Regions from separate parts of the Microbulbifer spongiae genome, predicted to be linked through region 3. Evidence: predicted binding sites of a transcription regulator. Region 3 holds the regulator's gene; each other region holds the start of a gene.
The links. The regulator sigma-54, encoded in region 3, starts transcription at its own class of promoters, with help from an activator protein. The targets are predictions, from matches to a motif close to TGGCACANNNNTTGCNNT.
Positions count from the first base shown of each region.

Region 1: galU (UTP--glucose-1-phosphate uridylyltransferase GalU) is a predicted target of sigma-54. The motif match lies at 1,748-1,765, and genes of this name have one in related genera.
Region 2: glnA (glutamate--ammonia ligase) is a predicted target of sigma-54. The motif match lies at 1,793-1,810, and genes of this name have one in related genera.

Region 1 is NZ_CP098023.1:3,858,585-3,861,863, reverse strand. Features, by position in the region: gene fabB (beta-ketoacyl-ACP synthase I) at 1-1,051, opposite strand, end outside; gene fabA (3-hydroxyacyl-[acyl-carrier-protein] dehydratase FabA) at 1,112-1,636, opposite strand; gene galU (UTP--glucose-1-phosphate uridylyltransferase GalU) at 1,906-2,754, shown strand; gene M8T91_RS15770 (phosphohexomutase domain-containing protein) at 2,755-3,279, shown strand, end outside.
Region 2 is NZ_CP098023.1:3,981,656-3,984,934, reverse strand. Features, by position in the region: gene M8T91_RS16430 (TlpA family protein disulfide reductase) at 1-15, shown strand, start outside; gene thiI (tRNA uracil 4-sulfurtransferase ThiI) at 82-1,581, opposite strand; gene glnA (glutamate--ammonia ligase) at 1,889-3,279, shown strand, end outside.
Region 3 is NZ_CP098023.1:1,176,522-1,179,800, reverse strand. Features, by position in the region: gene lptA (lipopolysaccharide transport periplasmic protein LptA) at 1-97, shown strand, start outside; gene lptB (LPS export ABC transporter ATP-binding protein) at 194-919, shown strand; gene M8T91_RS04860 (RNA polymerase factor sigma-54) at 1,072-2,532, shown strand; gene hpf (ribosome hibernation-promoting factor, HPF/YfiA family) at 2,784-3,074, shown strand; gene ptsN (PTS IIA-like nitrogen regulatory protein PtsN) at 3,078-3,279, shown strand, end outside.

The DNA of each region.
Region 1 (3,279 bases), 1.8 Mb from region 3:
GCAGGCTGTAAATCGCCTCTTGTACACCGGCAGCCCCAAGGGAGTGGCCGGTCAGAGATTTTGTGGAAGCGAAAGCCGGTCCCTTGTCCCCAAAAACTTCGCGCATGGCCTTGAGTTCGGCCACATCTCCCACGGGGGTCGAGGTACCGTGGGTATTGATATAGTCCACGCTGCCACGCAGTCCACCGCCATCCATGCCCGCCAGGGCCTGTTGCATGCAGCGCACCGCACCCTCGCCGCTGGGAGCGACCATGTCGTAACCATCTGAGGTGGCGCCGTAGCCGGTCAGCTCAGCATAGATGATGGCACCGCGTGCCAGTGCATGGTCCATCTCCTCCAGTATCAGGCAGCCACCGCCGCCGGCGATCACAAACCCATCGCGATCCGTATCGTAGGGGCGCGAGGCTCTGGTGGGGGTTTCATTGTACTTGCTCGAAAGGGCGCCCATGGCATCAAACAGGTGGGTCAGGCTCCAGGCCAGTTCCTCGCCGCCGCCGGCAAAGACAATATCCTGCTTGCCCATCTGGATCAGTTCGGCTCCGTGGCCAATGCAGTGGGCGCTGGTTGCACAGGCGGAAGAGATGCTGTAATTGACGCCTTTGATTTTGAACGGGGTGGCGAGACAGGCAGAGACGGTGCTGCCCATCACCTGGGGTACCCGGTAGGCGCCGACACGGCGCACACCTTTTTCCTTGAGGGTGTGCGCGGCATCGATAATCTGTTGGGTGGAGGTGCCCCCGGAGCCCATGATAATACCGGTGCGTGGATTGGAAATATCGCTCTCCTCCAGGCCGGACTGATCGATGGCCTCGCGCATGGCAATATAGGCATAGGCGGCGGAATCACCCATAAAGCGCAGTTGCTTGCGGTCGATATGTTCCTTGAAATCAATATCCACCGGACCGGCAATCTGGCTGCGCAGTCCGAGATCCCGATATTCGTCCTGAAAGCGAATGCCACTGCGGCCGGCTTTCAGGGAGGCAGTGACTTCTTTTGTGTTGGTACCGATACAGGATGTGATTCCCATTCCGGTAATGACTACCCGGCGCATAGTGATCTCCAGCATAGCGTGTCGGCAGAGGACTTTCAGCGGTATTGGTCTTCGGCCAGTTTAAAAATTATCCGTGCGGGTAAACAAGCCTACGCGAAGATCCTTCGCTGTGTAAATTTCGCGTCCGTCGACAGAGACACTGCCGTTGCCGATTCCCATGACGAGCCTGCGCTCGACGATACGGCTCATCTGGATATGGTAAGTTACTTTTTTGTTGGTGGGCAGAATCTGTCCGGTAAACTTGACTTCGCCGCAGCCGAGTGCGCGCCCGCGCCCGGGATTGCCTTTCCAGGCCAGGAAATAACCGAGCAGTTGCCACATGGCGTCCAGGCCGAGGCAGCCGGGCATGACGGGATCGCCGGGAAAGTGACAGTCGAAAAACCACAGATCGGGAGAGATGTCCAGCTCTGCAATCAATTCTCCCTTGCCGAAGGCGCCGCCCTCTTTGGAAATGTGGGTGATTCGGTCCAGCATCAGCATATTGGGGGCGGGCAGTTGGGCATTGCCGGGGCCGAACATTTCACCCTGGGAGCAGGTCAGGAGTTCCTCCCTGCTATAGTTGTTTTTTTGAACAAAGTTACTCATCTTATCCCTATTAGTGGGTGGTTGTGCAATTGAGGCTGGGCGTTTTTGCAAGAGCGGGCATTCTAAGGGCTCTGTCTTGCTTGTCCAGTCAGGCAAAACGGTTTTTGTGACTGGCGCTATAATTGCTTTCACAATCTTAGAGCATTGAATCGGGGATTTTTGGCCTTATTGGGGATACTCGCGTCATCTTGTGTAAATGATACCGCTTGCCAACTGTGTTAGATTGCCGGCCCGAAGCGGGAGACACGCTTTTGTTCAAAGGGGGTAAAATGCTCAAAAAATGTCTGTTCCCGGTCGCCGGTTACGGCACCCGTTTCCTGCCTGCCACCAAAGCCATGCCAAAAGAGATGCTGCCTCTGGTGAATAAGCCGCTGGTACAGTACGGCGTCGAGGAAGCCATTGAGGCGGGGCTGACGGAAATTGGCTTTGTCACCGGCCGGGGCAAGCGTGCCATCGAGGATCACTTTGATACCAATTTTGAATTGGAACACCAGATTGCCGGAACCGGCAAAGAGCGCTATCTGGATTCTGTACGCAAGGTCATCGACTGTGCCAGCTTTTCCTATACACGCCAGGGGGAAATGCGGGGTTTGGGCGATGCGATCCTGCAGGGGCGCCGCCTGGTGGGAGATGAGGCCTTTGCCGTAGTGCTGGCAGATGACCTGTGCCTGAACGATGACCTGGGCGTGCTCGCGCAGATGGTGCGGCTCTACAAGCAGTTTCGTTGCAGCATCGTTGCCGTCGAGGAAGTCCCAATGACGCAGATCCATAAATTCGGTGTGATCGCAGGCAACGAGATCAAACCGGGCCTCTACCAGGTAACCGATATGATCGAGAAGCCCGCTGTGGAAGAGGCGCCGAGCAATAAGGCGATTATCGGGCGCTACATTTTAACCCCGGATATTTTTGACCTGATCCGCGATACACCCCCGGGCAAAAATGGGGAAGTTCAGATTACCGATGCCCTGCTGGCCCAGGCGCGTCAGGGTTGCGTGCTGGCTTACGCGTTCAGGGGGCGCCGTTTTGACTGTGGTTCAGTGGAAGGGTTTATCGAGGCCACGAACCATGTGTATGAAAATGTATACCTTCCCGGCCAGCCCGCTCAGGAGAAGCAGTAAGTGCGCGAACTCACCTGTTTTAAAGCCTATGATGTGCGCGGTCGGGTACCGGAAGAGCTGAACGTCGATATCGCTTACCGGGTGGGGCGAGCCTTTGCCCAGTTCCTGGGCGCGCGCCGGGTAGTAGTTGGGCACGACATACGCCTGACCAGTGGCGAACTGACCGCAGCGCTGGCCAATGGTCTGTGCGATGCCGGGGCAGAGGTGTTTCATATCGGGGAATGTGGAACCGAAGAGATTTACTTCTCCACTTTTCATGGAGACTTTGATGGCGGTATCTGTGTGACCGCCAGTCACAACCCCATGGAATACAATGGAATGAAATTTGTCCGTGCCGGCAGCAGCCCGATCAGTGGTGATACCGGTTTGCTGGATATCAAACGCCTGGCGGAGGAGAACAACTTTCCCCCTGTGACTCAGCGCGGTGATTTACAGCGTTTTGAGCATCGCGCAGCCTTTGTCCGGCATCTGTTAGGGTATATTGATCGCTCTGTCCTCAGGCCGCTCAAGTTGGTGGTCAATGCC
Region 2 (3,279 bases), 1.6 Mb from region 3:
ACTTGCGGCAGCTAAACGGGGTGCAGGCCGCCGTGCCCGCGGCTCGCACGAAACTTCTCCCGGTATGAACCCTTAGCGGGGTTATTTTACGGTTTTGCCCACTCCCGCCTTCTCCTGCCGATGGGGCCTTTGCGGTCGGTAGACACCCACATTGCGGTAGCCCTCGTCGAGCAGATGGGAGGCGTGCAGGCGGCTCATCACACCGCGGGCGCAATACAGCAGGTATTCCTGCGCCTGGTCCAGTTGGGCAAAGCGGTTGTTGAGTTGGTAGAAGGGAATGGTTTGTACTGCACCGTTTTCCAGTTCCAGCGGGTCCAGTTCCTCTTCGTCCGGGTGGCGGATATCGATCACTACCGCACTGCCGGGTTCCTCGCGGATATCCACCTCCGGCGCCTGTCCGCCTACTTCTTCGATCACCTCGTCGATGTTCTGGACCACGCGGTTGCCGATGGCGCGATCGAGGACAGTGAAGTCGAAGCGGTTCTCCTCGCTTTCCACTTTCTCGATTTTGGCGCGGGTGGTGGGTTTTACCGAAATCACGCCGCAGTATTCCGGCATATTGGCGGCAAACTCTTCTGTGCCGATTGCCCGCGCAGTCCTGATAATGTCGGTCTTGTCGCTGGCAATCAGTGGGCGCAGGACCAGGGTATCGGTGACGCTGTCGATGACTGCGAGATTCTTCAGGGTCTGGCTGGAGACCTGCGCAATGGCTTCGCCGGTCACAAGTGCATCCACTTCCAGCTCTTTTGCCATCACACCGGCAGCGCGCAACATCATGCGCTTTAGGATCACGCCCATATAGGAGTCGTCGACCCGCTCGAGAATTTCTGCCACCACCTCGTCGAAGGGCACAGTGACAAAGCGCACCCGGTGAGAGGCGCCGAACTTGTTCCACAGGTAATAGGCCACCTCCTTAACACCCAATTCGTGCTGGCGCCCCCCCAGATTAAAAAACAGGAAATGGGTGCGGATGCCGCGTTTGATGGTCAGGTAGCTGGCCACGGTGGAGTCGAAGCCGCCGGATACCAGCGACAGCACCGGGTCCTGGGTACCCAGGGGAAAGCCACCGAGACCGGGGTGCTGCTTCTCAATGACATTGAGTTTGTCGTGGCGGATCTCCAGTTTTACCGTGATATCCGGATTTTTCAGTTTTACCCCGGCCGCTTCGGTGTTCCTGTTGAGGCCGCCGCCCACATACTGCTCTACATCCAGGGATTGAAACTCGTGTTTGCCGGTGCGCTTTACGCGCACGCAGAACGTCTTATCCTTCAGTGCCGGGCCCCACACCGGCAGGGTTTTCTCGTAGATATCGTGCAGGTCGCCCAGGGGGAACTGGCGCACACGGGAGAAGTTGGCGATGCCGGGCGTGTTGGAGAGTACCTCCTCGATGCGATCACCCAGGTGGGCCACGGCGTCCGGGGCAACCACGTCGATCTTTTCCCAGTCCTTGCGCACCTGGATACGGTCGTCCAGCTGTCGCAGCAGGCGCTGCAGGTTGTCCTTCAGCTGGCGCGACATACGTTTGCGCACGGGATTGCTCTTGATGGTGATCTCGGGGAAAAACTTGACGACAAAGTGCATGGGGTTTCGCCGGGTACTGCTGTTGATAGAAGATGCGACAGTATAAACCAGGCAGGGGGGACCTGGAGATGCACCCAAGTGGTGCGCCTGTTGGCTCGGGATGTGCCATACTGGTGCACTTCCCGGTAGCTGCCCGGCCATAAGGCATCTATCCTGCCTCAGCCGGCCCGGCGACCGGGCCCGTCGCCACCAGGGCGTGGATGCCCTGATTTGGCACACTCCTTGCTTTATTTCACGCCAGGTACAGCGTGAATGCCGGCAGCAAAAGGCATAGCGACCAATTTTTTTCAAGACCTGGAGGGCTGCAATGTCAGTGAAAACGCTTGATTTGATCAATGAAAGTGAAGCCAAGTGGGTAGACCTGCGCTTCACCGATACAAAGGGAAAAGAACAGCATGTCTCCATCCCCGCGTCGGAAGTGGATGGTGAGTTCTTTGAAGAGGGCAAGATGTTCGATGGCTCCTCCATTGCTGGCTGGAAGGGGATCAACGAATCCGACATGATTCTGATGCCGGACGACGAAACCGCTTTCCTCGACCCCTTTACCGACGAGAGCACAGTCATTGTGCGCTGCAATATCGTTGATCCCGTCACCGGCCAGGGCTATGAGCGCGATCCACGTTCCATTGCCCTGCGCGCCGAGGAGTACCTGAAGTCCACCGGTCTGGGGGACACAGCGATGTTCGGGCCGGAGCCCGAATTCTTCGTATTCGACGACATCACCTGGGGCGCGGAAATGGGTGGGGCTTTCTACAAGATCAATTCTGAAGAGGCGGCCTGGTCTTCCGGACACAGTTTTGCGGAGGGCAATATCGGCCATCGCCCGGGTATCAAGGGGGGCTATTTCCCGGTGCCGCCGGTGGATTCCCTGCACGATGTCCGTGCCGCCATGTGTTCCGCCATGGAGCAGATGGGTCTGCACGTTGAAGTACACCACCACGAGGTGGGTACCGCCGGCCAGTGTGAGATCGGGGTTGCCGCCAATACCCTGACGAAAAAAGCGGATGAGGTTCAGATTCTCAAGTACGCCGTGCACAATGTTGCCCATGCCTACGGCAAAACCGCTACCTTTATGCCCAAGCCACTGGTTGGTGACAACGGTTCGGGCATGCATGTACACCAATCCTTCTCGAAAGGTGGGGTCAACCAGTTTGCCGGCGACACCTACGCCGGCCTGTCGGAAACCGCTCTGTACTACATCGGCGGTATTGTGAAGCACGCCCGCGCCCTGAACGCGCTGTGCAACGCCTCCACCAACTCCTACAAACGCTTGGTGCCCGGTTTCGAGGCGCCGGTGATCCTGGCTTACTCCGCGCGCAACCGCTCGGCGTCCATCCGCATTCCCTACGTGACCTCGCCCAAGGGCAAGCGCATTGAGACCCGCTTTCCGGACCCGACCGCCAATCCCTACCTGGCCTTTGCGGCACTGCTGATGGCGGGCCTGGACGGGATCAAAAACAAGATCCACCCCGGTGATGCCGCAGACAAGGACCTGTACGACCTGCCGCCGGAAGAGCTGGCCGAGTACCCCACAGTGGCCGACAGCCTGGAGGGGGCCCTGGACGCTTTGGACAGGGACCGCGCTTTTCTGATTGAGGGGGGGGTATTCACCGATGACGCGATTGATGCCTACATCGAGCTGAAACGCGAAGAGGTTGAGCGCCTGAACATGACCACCCACCCGGTGGAGTTTGATAT
Region 3 (3,279 bases):
AATGAGTGCCCGGGGACAGACCGGGAAAGGTCGCGTAGAGATGATCTGGAAGCCGGAAAAGAAAGAATCCCCCGACAACGGGAGAGGGGGCCAATAGGTCCCTACCCGAGCCCGTATACAGTACTAATTCACTGTCAAACCTTTACCGGAAGGCACTCTGTGCCCACGGCAGGGAAAGATTTCGGAACACACTATGCCAACGCTCAAAGCGTTACACCTCGCCAAGCAGTACAAGAAAAGAAAAGTCGTTCAGGATGTCTCCGTCAGCGTCACCAGTGGTCAGATAGTTGGCCTTCTGGGCCCCAATGGTGCCGGGAAAACCACCTGCTTTTACATGATCGCCGGCCTGGTCCGGGCCGATACCGGGCGGGTATTAATCGATGATGAAGACATCACCGGCCTTCCCATGCATGGTCGTGCACGCAAAGGGATCGGCTATCTGCCCCAGGAGGCCTCGGTATTCCGTCGCCTGTCGGTGCGCGACAATATTCTCGCCATCCTTGAGACCCGTAAGGACCTGTCCCGCCCTGCACGCCAGCAGCAGGCCAAGGCACTGCTCAGTGAGTTCAATATTACCCATATCGAGCACAGTCTGGGGATGGCCCTCTCCGGGGGAGAACGCCGCCGGGTGGAAATCGCCCGCGCACTCGCCACAAATCCCAGGTTTGTATTGCTGGACGAACCTTTTGCTGGGGTAGACCCGATCTCGGTCAACGATATCAAGGACATTGTCCGCCACCTGCGCAACAGGGGTATTGGTGTCCTGATTACCGACCACAATGTGCGCGAAACCCTCGATATCTGTGAAACCGCCTATATCGTCAGTGAAGGCCATATTATCGCCGCCGGCACTCCGGAAGAAGTGCTCGTGAACCAGCAGGTGCGCGAGGTCTATCTGGGGCACGAATTTACCATCTAGAGGAAAAGCTGCCATTTTTGCGCTCAAATTCCGCACTGGGCAAGATTTATAGGCACGTTTATTGCTTGTGTTATCCCGACAAGCGGGGTAGTCTGCGCCATTATGGGTAACTTTTGGTGAATACCGGCCACCTCGGTTTGTAGCGCCCCACTATGAAGCAGTCTCTTCAGCTTAAGCTCGGCACCCAGTTGACCATGACCCCGCAGTTGCAGCAGGCAATACGCCTGTTGCAACTGTCGACAATGGATTTACAACAGGAGATCCAGGCCGCTCTGGACGGCAACCCCATGCTGGAAGTTGAGACTGACGAGGTTCTCTCTACAGCCAATATCGCAGAGAGCAACGCCCAGCAGGAGCCGACAGCTGGCTCAGAAAGTGCAATCGCCTCCTCCAGTGGTGAGCACGAACTCAGTGAAGACAGCTGGAGCCAGAATATTCCCGACGAGTTGCCGCTGGACTCCCGCTGGGACGAAATCTACGGCAACTACAGCAGTGGGTTCGATGGTGACAAATTAGAGTTTGAGCACAGTGCTCCCGGAGACAGTCTGCAGGATCACCTGCACTGGCAACTCAACCTCACCACACTATCTGCGCATGACAAGTGGATCGGTGAAAACCTGATTGATGCGATCAAGCCCTGCGGACTGCTGGGAACCCCCATTGCTCAGATCACAGCGTCCCTCCATGTTGAAGAGGATGAGGTCCTCGCCGTGCTCAAAGCGATCCAGCAGTTCGAGCCCACTGGCTGTGGCGCGCGGGACCTGCAGGAGTGTCTGCTGTTGCAGTTGCAGCAGCTGCCAGACAGCACACCCTGGCTTAAACAGGCCAAGGACATTATTGAACGCCATCTCGGTCTGCTCGGCAAACGGGACTTCCGCCAACTGAGCCGGCGCACAAACCTGAATGAGGCCCAGTTAGGCGCGGTAATTCGCCTGATCCAGACCCTAAACCCCACCCCCGGGGAGCGCTATGGCAGAGAGGAGACCGCCTACGTCATTCCTGACATCCTCGTTTCCCGCAAAGGGTTGCGCTGGCAGGTGGATCTGAATGGGGAAATCACCCCGAAAATCCGTATTAATAATCACTATGCCGCCTTGGTCAGGCGCGCAGATAACTCCAGAGAAAACAGCTTCCTGCGGGACCACCTCCAGGAGGCGCGCTGGTTTTTGAAAAGCCTGCAGAGCCGCCACGATACCCTGCTCAAGGTGGCGACCTGTATTGTTGAGAAACAGCAGGGATTCCTCGAAGAGGGTCCCGAGGCCATGAGACCGATGGTACTGGCAGATATTGCCCAAGCCATTGGCATGCATGAATCCACTATCTCCAGAGTCACCACCCAGAAGTACATGCTGACTCCCCGGGGCGTTTACGAGCTCAAATATTTTTTCTCCAGCCATGTCAGCACCGATTCCGGCGAGGACGCCTCGTCAACCGCCATTCGCGCAATGATTCGCAAGCTGATTGATACCGAAGCCCCACGCAAGCCCCTTTCGGACAATAAAATCGCCCAGGAACTCGACAGGCAGGGAATCAAGGTAGCACGCCGCACAGTAGCAAAATACCGGGAGTCCATGGGAATCCCCTCTTCCAGTGAGCGCAAACGCTTAGCCTGACCCGCCACTATCCACTCTTACACGGCAATGCTGCCCAGCGCTCGGTTTCATTACCCCCCAGCCGGCACTGGCTGACTACTCGACCCAAGCTTCACATGCAGTCACAAACTGACTGGCGCCCTGAAGGTTCAATCCCCAACCAAAACCCAAACTTTGAGTATATGCTTCCATTCTGGCCCACTTCCTAGTAGGGTTGCGGCCCGAAAGGAAGCCGTTAGCCGGTATGCGGTGCACTCGGTAAGGAGAAATCCATGCAGATCAACATTAGTGGTCACCACGTCGATATCACCCCTCCCATGCGCAGTTACTGCGAAAACAAATTGGAAAAGCTGTCTCGGCATTACGGCAACATTACTAACGCCCAAGTCATCCTATCCGTTGAAAAACTGATCCAGAAAGCCGAAGCCCGGGTACACATCAATGGCCATGACCTCTGTGCAGGCTCTGAGGATAGTGATATGTACGCGGCCATTGATGCGCTCGCGGACAAACTGGACCGCCAACTCAAAAAGCACAAAGAGAAGTTGCAAAGCCACCGCTGAATTATGACACTCGAAGCATTACTTTCCCCCCAACTCAGCTTTTGCCATCTGGCAGGGAGCAGCAAAAAGAAGTTACTGCTCAATATTGCCCAGGCGATCGCCGAGCAATATTCCCAACATGATGCCGATACCATCTTCAATCAGTTGATTGCCCGCGAGCGCCTCGGCTCCACCGGCATCGGGGAGGGTGTTGCCATACCACACT